DNA from 3 places in the Nonomuraea sp. NPDC049269 genome. Region 2 is predicted to be linked to each of the others. Evidence: riboswitches for the same ligand, from Rfam matches in the RefSeq annotation. Region 2 holds a riboswitch; each other region holds the start of a gene.
The links. A riboswitch is a leader RNA that binds a small molecule or an ion and turns the genes downstream of it on or off. The one in region 2 is predicted to bind cyclic di-AMP.
Positions count from the first base shown of each region.

Region 1 (3,264 bases), on a different contig from region 2:
AGTTGCATCGGCTGGCCTATTACGAGGTGCGGGCGCAGGTGGCCGGGCTGGGTGCGCAGGCGGCGGTGCGGGCGATCGCCCGGGTCGCCGGCGTCTACGCCAACCGGCGCGCCACCAAGAAACGCGCCCACATCTTCCGCCCGCACGGCGCCGTCCCCTACGACGCCCGGCTGCTCAGCTGGAACCGTGACGCCCGCACGGTGTCGCTGTGGACGCCCACCGGCCGCGTCACCATCTCCTACACCGGCCGGCCAGACGACCTCAAAGCCGTAGACGCGCTGCCGCTCGGTGAGGCCGACCTGATCTGTCGGCGCGGCGTGTGGCTGCTGCAGGTCGCCCTCACCTTGCCTAAGCCGGCGGTGCGGGAGCCGGTCGGTGGCTTCGTCGGGGTGGATCAGGGCGTGGCGAACCTGGCGGTCACCTCCGATCGGGTGGTGCTGCCCGGTCCGGCGCTGGCTGGGCCGATCGGCGGCAACGGCCACGTCCGCGCGCTGCGGGAACGGCGGCACCGGCAACGCCGACGGCTGCAGAAGAAGGGCACGTCGGCGGCGCGTCGGGTGCTGCGCCGCCTGTCTGGGGCGAGATCCTTCGCAACGGCACCGACGGCGCCGTCCTGCTCGGCTCCCCTGAAGGCGGCGGACACAGCGTCGACCCCGGGACGGACCTCCTCATCGACATCCAGGTTCTCTACCCAGACGAAAGCCCCGCCTGCGAACGCCTCATCGGCCTGAACGCCCAGCAACTGGGCTGACCCGGCGAGCGGGCAACCCACGCAGAACTCCCCGCGAAGCCGTGGCCTCGCGGGGGGATCGGCCGGGTGGGGGCCGGTCTTGCGTCAGATATGCTCGGCGGGGTTCGCCGGGAGGTAGAAGTTCCAGCTGCCGTGCCCCTCGTGGGCGCCACCCGCGGGGCAGTGCCCGTTGTCGGGGCGACCGTTCCACCAAAGGGTGTAGCACTTGTTGCAGAACCGCCAGTTGTCCTGCTGGGTCGTCGGTGACATGTCCCCTCCTGCGGTATCGAGAACCGGCGCGTTGTCCGGCCATCGCCAGTGTTGGAGGTGACGGGCGGACCCGTACATCCCCAAACTTGGGGGGTTACGGCCGGATAATGCGGTGTTCGGTGGAACGTGATGGCCTTTCGGCTGTTCCGAAACAGCACGCCCGGGAAGACGCCGACGAGCGCTCGCCCAAAGGACGCGCGCTCGTCGACAGGAAAGCTTGTGGGGGAGAGTCGGGCCGGAGGGCTCGGGGAGTAGCCGTCAGCCGGTGTAGTTCGGGTATCCGTAGCCGACCACCTGGGACTTCGGCCGGACGCGCTGGGCGACCGTGCCGTTGCCGGTGTTGCCCTCGATCGTGGAGATCGTACCGTTGCCGTTGTCCTTGACGACGAATCCGACATGCTGGATGTCGTCCAGGCTCTTGCTGCCGCTCCACGAGAAGAACACCACGGCGCCCGGCTTCGGGGCCTGGCCCCAGCGGTGGTTCTTGGCGAACCAGCGGGCGTGCTCGACGGTGTAGGCGTCCCAGCCGACCATGCTGCGCGCGCCGGTGTGCGCGCCGACCCAGGAGACGAACATCGAGCACCAGGCGGCGTTCAGGTACTCCTGCCTGCTGCCGCCGTCACGCTTGACGGTCTCCAGGGCGCGCGGCGTGTTCATGTACCACTTCTGGAACTTGGTGCCGCCGCCGGCGGCGTCCTCGGTGGTGCCGACCTGGGCCTTGGCCAGGGCCAGGACCTGCGCGGCCGAGATCTTGGCCTTGGCCTGGACCTTGACCTCCGGGTGGTCCGCGGGCGCGGCGGCGTGCTGCTGAGTGCCGGAACTGATGGTCTCCGCGTGGGCGGTGGACTGCCCGCCGATGGCGGCGGCCGCGACGGCCACACCGAGGGCGGCCTGGGCGAAGGTCAGTTTGGGGGCACGGGTAAGACGACTCATGGCCATCGAGGGGGTTTCTCCTTGCTTCCATGCCGCTTACCGGGTTAGCTGACGGGTTCGGACGTGGAAGCTGCCCTACGGCACTGACGTGCCGATTCACCCCAAAGGACATGGGTCCCCGGTTCCGCACGAGGCGGATTCAGCGGTCACAGGACGATCCTGTGATACTTGCGCGATGGTCAGGCAAAGAACCGGACAAACAGGTACGTATGCCTTAGATGTCGTACAAGGTAATACATGGGGCAAGAGGATTACAAATAGCAAAACTCCTGGTCAGGAGAGTTGCCCTCGTGCATCTGTCAGAAGCCCCATCATGGCAAGGCTTTCGTCAAGTGGCATGATCGCGGATTCTTTACTTCCCGCGGCCACGGCGGCCCGCACCTCGCGGACTTCGCCGGCGTATCCGTTGTCCGCCGGATCGAGCACGAGCTCCTCCGTCTCCATCGACGGCCCGCTCAGCACGACCCGCTCCGGCGCCCAGAACGGGGCCTTGATGTCCGCGCGCATGCCGGTCCCCACCACGTAGGCGTCGTTCGCGTACGGGCCCAGCAGCGAGCACTCCACCAGAGCCCGCCGGCCGCCCGAATAGACCAGCACCCCGCCCGCCTCCGCGTCCACCCCCGAGGGCGCCAGCGAGCCCGTGACGTGCGCCCGCTCCGGCATCCCGAGCAGGAGCTGCGCCAGCCCGAACGAGTAGACGCCCAGGTCGAGCAGTGCCCCGCCGCCCAGCTCCGGCGCCCACAGCCGGTGCGCGGGGTCGTACGGCAACGTGAAGCCGAACGACGCCTGGACCGAGCGGATCTCCTCGAACCGGGGATCGGCGGCCACCCGCTGAATCAGCGGGTTGAACCGCATCCACATGGCCTCCATCAGGAAGACCCCGGCCTCGCGCGCGAGGCGTACCATCCGCTCCGCGTCGGCGACGGACGCGGCGAGCGGCTTCTCGCACAGCACCGCCTTGCCCGCCGCGATCGCCGCCTCGACCACCTCCAGGTGCTGGGCGTGCGGGGTCGCCACGTAGACCGCGTCGACGGCGGGGTCGGCGCACAACTGCTCGTACGAGCCGTACGCCGACTCGGCGCCCAGTTCCGAGGCCAGTGCCCGCGCGCGGCCGAGGTCACGGGAGCCGACGGCGGCCACCCGCATCCCCGGCTCAGCCGCGATGACCGTGCCGACCCGCTTGGCGATGACACCCGTGGCCGCGATACCCCATGCGAAATTCTTCATGGGGGGAGATCGTAGGGAATCAGCCCATCCAGTGGAAAGTGTCCGGATCGGGGCCGATGCGGCCATCCGTCGTGTTCATGGCGCCGATCGCCGCCATGTCCTCG
Region 1 is NZ_JBICSO010000001.1:1,439,445-1,442,708, reverse strand. It holds gene ACGFNP_RS06580 (hypothetical protein) at 1-731, shown strand, start outside; gene ACGFNP_RS06575 (hypothetical protein) at 836-1,000, opposite strand; gene ACGFNP_RS06570 (CHAP domain-containing protein) at 1,259-1,939, opposite strand; cyclic di-AMP (ydaO/yuaA leader) riboswitch at 1,952-2,088, opposite strand; gene ACGFNP_RS06565 (Gfo/Idh/MocA family protein) at 2,207-3,160, opposite strand; gene ACGFNP_RS06560 (aldo/keto reductase) at 3,180-3,264, opposite strand, start outside.
Region 1: another riboswitch for cyclic di-AMP. It lies ahead of ACGFNP_RS06570 (CHAP domain-containing protein); the one in region 2 lies ahead of ACGFNP_RS49965 (NlpC/P60 family protein).

Region 2 (3,264 bases):
GTTGATCGTCAAATGTGAGGATTGGCTTGCTTGACGACCTTTCCAGAATGCGTTTACCGTCTGCGAGACGAGCAGCTCTGCTCGGACAGAGACGTCTCGAGTTCTGCTGTTGGGGGGAGGGCTCCCGATGTATGTGCTCACTGAGGGCGTCGAGCTCAGCCATGCGGATCTGGCGTTGCTGGCGGAGCTTGCCAAGGGAGTCACGGTTGACCGGGTGGGCAGACGACTGGATATCAGCGGGCGCACGGTACGCCGGAGACTACGGGGTATCTGCGACCGCATCGGAGTCGCCACCGCGATCGAGGCCGTGGCTTGGGCCGCCCGCCGTCAGCTCATCTGACCGCGCCGCCGGGCCGGAGGTTCAGTCGGCGATGCGTACGGCGCCCGCGAACGGACGGCGAGCGATGGACGCGATGCGCACGACGTCGCCGGTCTGCGGCGCGTGGACCATCATGCCGCCACCGATGTAGATGCCGACGTGATGCAGGTCGCCGTAGAAGAAGACCAGATCGCCGGCGCGCAGCTCCTCCTTGGAGATGTGCCGGCCGGCCGTCCACTGATCGCCGGTGTAGTGCGGCAGTGAGATGCCCACCCGCTGGTAGGCCGCCATCACCAGGCCGGAGCAGTCGTACGAGCTCGGGCCCTCGGCGCCCCAGACGTAGGGCTTGAGCTGCTGCGTGAGCGCCCACCTGGCGGCTATGGCGGCCTTGCCGGCGCCGATGACCGGCAGGCTCACCTTCACGGCGCGGGTGCCGGGGCGGCCCGCCTCGCCGATCGCGCGCTTGAAGAGGCTGCTCTCGACCTTGGAGACCAGCTTGGTGATCTTGTCACGCTTGGTGTCGAGGCCGTCGACGATCTCCTGGACCTCGTCGATGCGCGTCTTGGCGCTGGTCCTGGCCCGCTCGGCGGCCTCCCTGGCCGCGGTCACCAGGTTGACCTCGGCGCCCTGCTGCTGTTCCAGCGCGTCGGTGGTGGCCGCCCGGTCGAGGAAGCTCTCGGGGTCGTCGGAGGAGGCGAACGCCAGGGAGTGGCCGAGGCCGCCGTTCATGTAGGCGTTCTGGGCCAGCAAGGCGGCCTTGGCGCGCTTGGTGGCGAGATCGGACTCGCTGGCGGCCAGCGTCTTCTGGGCCGACTCGACCGCCTTCTTGGCGGTCTTGAGCTTCTCCCGCTGGCCGTTGTACTGCTCGCTGAGCGTCTCGATCTGGGTGTGGAGCTCCTCGGCCTGCTTGGACAGGGCCTTCAGCGAGGGCTTGGGATCGGCGACGGCGGAGGCGACGGGGATGGCGAGCAGGAGGGTGGCGACGGTCGCCGCGATGACACCCAAGCGGGTGGAGGCTTTCCGGGATCCCGGAGGGCGGGCATGAGCGCCCGCCGGCTTCCCCTCGCGATTGCGGGTGTACTTCACCAACCAGCTCCTCTCATCGGCGCCTACCGGGTTAGCTGACGGGTTCGGGCCGGAGCAGCCCTACCGAACGAATCGCTCGGATTCACCCCAGGGTGGCGTCAGGATGAGCTCGCCACCGGCGGGTCCCCGGTTCTCCTCGCGGAGATTGGGCGCGTCTCCACGCTTGGCTCGCGCGGGTGACATCGTCGCTGGACACTAGTGCACTCCGCGTTCGTGCTCAACCAGAACTGCCAAGTCAGTAGAGGTTTCGCAACCGAAGGGTCACGAGAGGGTCTCGTGCTTGGCCGTACAGAACAGACTTTATGTCCTTTTTCCACCAAGTTCGCCAAGACATGGAAGCCTAGAAGCCAAGGGATCCCCCATCGTGATCGATCAACCACCAGATGTCATGAGATGGGGGAGAGGTCGCAGTTAGGGGGGAGCCGTAATCGGATCTGTACTCTGGAGACCCATGGAGCAGGTCGCCGAAGTGACAGTCCCGGACGCGGAAACCGTCGTCCGGCGTGCCCGCACGCCGGATGTCAGGACGATAAGGCGCCTGGTCGACACCTATGCGGGCGCTGGACCACGGCTTCTGGAGAAGGCCACCGTCACCCTGTACGAGGACGTGCAGGAGTTCTGGATCGCCGAGCGCGGCGGCCAGGTGGTCGGTTGTGGCGCGCTGCATGTGCTTTGGGAGGATCTCGCGGAGATTCGCACGGTGGCCGTCAACCCGGAGTTCCGCGGCCTCGGAATCGGGCACCGGATCGTCTCCTCCTTGATCATGACCGCCCGAGAGCTCGGCCTGCGCCGGGTATTCTGTCTGACTTTTGAGGTCGATTTCTTCGCGAGGCATGGATTCCGCCCGGTTCAGGGCACTCCGGTCTCGCCAGAGGTCTACGCGGAGCTGCTGGCCTCGTACGACGAGGGTGTCGCCGAGTTCCTCGACTTGGAACACGTCAAGCCCAACACTCTGGGGAACACCCGCATGCTGCTCCACCTGACATCGGGTGACGCGGACCTTGACTAATGGGAAAGGTGATTGTTGATACCTATGTCGATACGTTGGGCAGCACAGGCATGTGTCCTGACACGTGCCACATGCGCACTCGAAGCGAGGTGACACGGTGAGCACCGGACAGCCGCCGTATCCACAGGACGAATCCGGCGAGAACTCTGCGCCTGGCGGGACTCCCGAATACGGACAGCACAACGCGGGCCGCCCCTATGGCGGGCCCGACCCGGATGCAACGATCGTTGGCTACCGGGCGGACGACGCCTATGGTCAGCAACCCAACTATGGGCAGCAGCAGCCGGGCTATGGTCAGCAGCCGCAGTACGGCCAGCAGCAGCAGCCGGGCTACGGCCAGCAGCCCGGTTACGGGCAGCAGCCGCAATATGGCCAGCAGCAGCCCCAGTACGGGCAGCAGCCCGGCTACGGCCAGCAACCTGAATACGGCCAGCAGCCCGGCTACGGGCAGCAGCAGGCCTCGGGCCAGCAGCCCGAGTACGGCCAGCCGGACTACGGTCAGCAGCCGCAGTCGCAGCCGGGCTACGGCCAGCAGCCCGGTTACGGGCAGCAGCAGCCGTCCCAGCCGGGTTATGGCCAGCAGCCGCAGTCGCAGCCCGGTTACGGCCAGCAGCCCGGCTATGGGCAGCAGCCCCCGTCGGGCCAGCAGCCTGGTTACGGTCAGCAGCCCGGCTACGGTCAGCAGCCTGGTTATGGGCAGCAGCCCCCGTCGGGTCAGCAGCCTGGTTACGGTCAGCAGCCCGGCTATGGCCAGCAGCAGCAGTCCCAGCCGGGATACGGTCAGCAGCCGCCGCAGTACGGTGGTCAGCCCGGATACGGGCAGCAGCAGCCCCAGTACGGCCAGCAGCCC
Region 2 is NZ_JBICSO010000011.1:126,347-129,610, forward strand. It holds gene ACGFNP_RS49960 (LuxR C-terminal-related transcriptional regulator) at 128-340, shown strand; gene ACGFNP_RS49965 (NlpC/P60 family protein) at 362-1,324, opposite strand; cyclic di-AMP (ydaO/yuaA leader) riboswitch at 1,411-1,567, opposite strand; gene ACGFNP_RS49970 (amino-acid N-acetyltransferase) at 1,857-2,414, shown strand; gene ACGFNP_RS49975 (RDD family protein) at 2,512-3,264, shown strand, end outside.

Region 3 (3,264 bases), on a different contig from region 2:
AGGACTCGCAGTGAAACGCACCATCACCCACCTGGCCGACGGCCGAGAGCTGATCTACTTCGACCGGCGCGACGACGCCGACCGGAGCGCGATCGACCGGCGGGCGCTCGACCCCAGGCCGGTGGCGTCGGAGCTGCGCTACGATCCGCTCACCGAGGAGTGGATCGCGATGGCGGGACACCGCCAGACGCGTACGTTCCTGCCTCCGGCCGACGAATGCCCGCTGTGCCCGTCGTCTGAGACACGCTCGTCGGAGATCCCGGCACACGACTATGACGTGGTGGTCTTCGAGAACCGCTTCCCCTCTTTTTCCGGAAATTTCGGGACTTATGAGGATGCCGGGGGGCTCAGTGAGGTCCGGCCGGGTGTGGGGAGGTGTGAGGTGGTGTGTTTCACCTCCGAGCACTCGTCGTCGTTCTCGCGGCTCTCCGATGAGCAGGTGGGCCTGGTCATGGAGGCGTGGGCCGACCGTACGGCCGAACTGTCCGCGATCGAGGGCGTGGAGCAGGTCTTCTGCTTCGAGAACCGGGGCGAGGAGATCGGCATCACGCTGCCGCACCCGCACGGGCAGATCTACGCCTACCCGTACGTGACCCCGCGGACCAAGCTCCAGCTCGGCGCGGCCTCCCGGCACCGGAGCGGCAACCTGTTCGCCGACGTGCTGGCGGCCGAGCGGGCCGCCGGGGTGCGTGTGGTGGCGGCCAACGAGCTGTGGACGGCGTTCGTACCCGCCGCCGCCCGCTGGCCGTTCGAGGTGCACGTGTATCCGCACAGGCAGACGCCGGACCTGGCCGCGCTGACGGAGGAGGAACGCGCCGCCTTCGCGCCGCTCTACACCTCCGTGCTGCGGGCGCTCGACGGGCTGTTCGGTGTCGCCATGCCGTACATCTCGGCCTGGCACCAGGCGCCGGTGCGGCAGGACCGTGACCTGGCCTATCTGCACCTGGAGCTGTTCAGCATCAGGCGGGCGCCCGGGAAACTCAAGTATCTGGCGGGCTCGGAGTCGGCCATGGGCGCGTTCGTCAACGATGTCCTGCCGGAGGAGGCCGCACGCATGCTTCGATCACAGGTAGATCTCTAATTGATTTCTGCTTGAAGTCGCCATGACCTTGGGTTTACCACTAATATCCCCTGAAGCACCGACCGAAATGGTCGGTGTTGGCCTAATCCCGGGTGCGTGACCTGGGAGCCGGGGACCCATCGCATCTTGGGGTGAATCCACTTCGGTGGTAAGGCGGCATCTCCCTGCCCGAACCCGTCAGCTAACCCGGTCGGCAGTCAGGGAGAGGAACCCCTCACGTGGCGACTGCGTCCCCCACGGGTCTTGCCATCGGTCTCATCACCGCCACTTGTGTGGCCTTCGGAGCCTTCACGGCCGTACCGGCTTCGGCCGCGCCGGCCGCGCCCAAGCCCAGCGAAGCCAAGCTCCGCGCGGAGCTGAAGGAGCTCGACCAGAAGGTCGACAAGCTCATCGAGACCTACAACCTCAAGCGCGTCGAACTCGCCAAGGCGAAAGAGGACTCGGAGACGACCAAGAAGCGGCTCGCGGCGGCGGATGCCAGCCTCGTCACCGCCCAGAAGCGCGTCGCCGAGCTCGCGCAGCTGCAGTACCAGAACGGCACCGGCTCGCTGCCGAACCTCACGTTCCCGAGCGACAGCTCCAGCGCGGCGGTGCTGGAGCAGCTCACGGCCTCGCAGCAGGCGATCGTGCAGAGCGTGGCCACCCTGAGGAACCTGAAGAAGGCGGCCGCGGACCAGGCGACCGCCCTGGAGACGAAGATCCGCGACGACGCGGCCAACGTGGCCAAGCAGCGGGACGACGCGCAGGACCTCATCAAGGACATCCAGAAGAAGCTGAAGGACCTCATCCCGTTCGGCCCCGGCCGCCGCTCGGACGGCAGCTGGGCGCCCGAGCTCCCGTCCGGCGCCGACAACATCACCGCCCGCATGCGGGTGATCCGCGGGCTGATCCAGAAGGACTTCTCACTGCCGTTCGAGGTCGGCTGCTTCCGCTCGGGCGGCGGCGGCGAGCACCCGCTGGGGCGCGCGTGCGACTTCATGATGAGCACCGGCGGCACCATGCCCACCGAGGCCAACCAGGCACTCGGCAACCGCATCGCGGCCTGGGCGATCGAGAACAAGGACAAGCTCGGGGTCAAGTACGTCATCTGGAAGCAGCGGATCAATCAGGGCTCGGGCTGGAGCCCGATGTCCGACCGCGGCAGCATCACCGAGAACCACTTCGACCATGTACACATCTCGATGTTCTGACAAGGGGACCCGCGGCCGAGAAAGGTTGATCACCTCATGTTCGATGACATCGTCGCTCGTTACCACGACATGCTGGATTACCTTGGACTCGACACCTTCGCGTACACGGTGACGGTCCCCGACTCCGGAGTTCTGTCGGTCGAGGATGCCGTGAGGCGCCTCCACTTCGACCATGCCCCCAATGAGCCGCACCGCAGGGGCGCCCTCCACCTCTATCAGGTCGGCTCCGGGGTCGTCACTCTGGACTGGGTCAACCTCGGTGACCGTGAGCAGATGATCCAGAGGCTGGCCGGCGACGGCTTCCGGCACTGGTACGTGTCCTTCGACATCAACGGCAGCACCAGCATGTACGTCCGGTACGGGGTCGCTGAGGGATACCTCGACCATCCCGAGCCGGCCTCCTTGCCCTCCACACCATGGACAGACCTCCTCGGCCCTCTGATGCCCTTCACCAAGATCCTCGCCGGCGGCTACGACAGCGAGGGCGCGGCGGCATCAGTGGACATCACGGCGGCGTGCCTGGCCGTGGTGGAGCTGGAAAGCGGTGTTCGCCTCGACGAGGACCTGATGCACAGGCCTCATTCGGCGCTGCCGATCCCCCTACAGGCCCTGGCACCGGCCGGCGCCTGAGGTGGTGATTCAGCGGCTGAGATAGTGGCTGGTCAGCGCGGACCAGACAAGGAGCACGTCCAACGCCGTCCTGGGACTGGCAGCCTGATAGCGGACCGTACGCGCGCCCGTCCGCTCGGTGCCCGGCACCAGGGCGGCCAGCTCCACGGCCCCATGGGGCCGTAGTTCGGCCTCTATGGCCAGTTCGTCGGGGACGGTCACCGGCCGAAGCGTTCCCGAGATGGCGCCGGCCCCGGCGGCGATGGCCTCCCGGGCGACCGCCGGGTGCTTGCTGATGGCCGTGCGTCCCAGCGCTGTCTTCACCGGGACGGTGACCACGCCAGGAAACGTCTTCTCCGCGACCGCGCAGATCACGTCGTCTCC
Region 3 is NZ_JBICSO010000014.1:19,316-22,579, forward strand. It holds gene ACGFNP_RS55945 (DeoR/GlpR family DNA-binding transcription regulator) at 1-14, shown strand, start outside; gene galT (galactose-1-phosphate uridylyltransferase) at 11-1,081, shown strand; cyclic di-AMP (ydaO/yuaA leader) riboswitch at 1,151-1,293, shown strand; gene ACGFNP_RS55955 (hypothetical protein) at 1,300-2,271, shown strand; gene ACGFNP_RS55960 (hypothetical protein) at 2,308-2,901, shown strand; partial or broken gene ACGFNP_RS55965 (M55 family metallopeptidase) at 2,911-3,264, opposite strand, start outside.
Region 3: another riboswitch for cyclic di-AMP. It lies ahead of ACGFNP_RS55955 (hypothetical protein); the one in region 2 lies ahead of ACGFNP_RS49965 (NlpC/P60 family protein).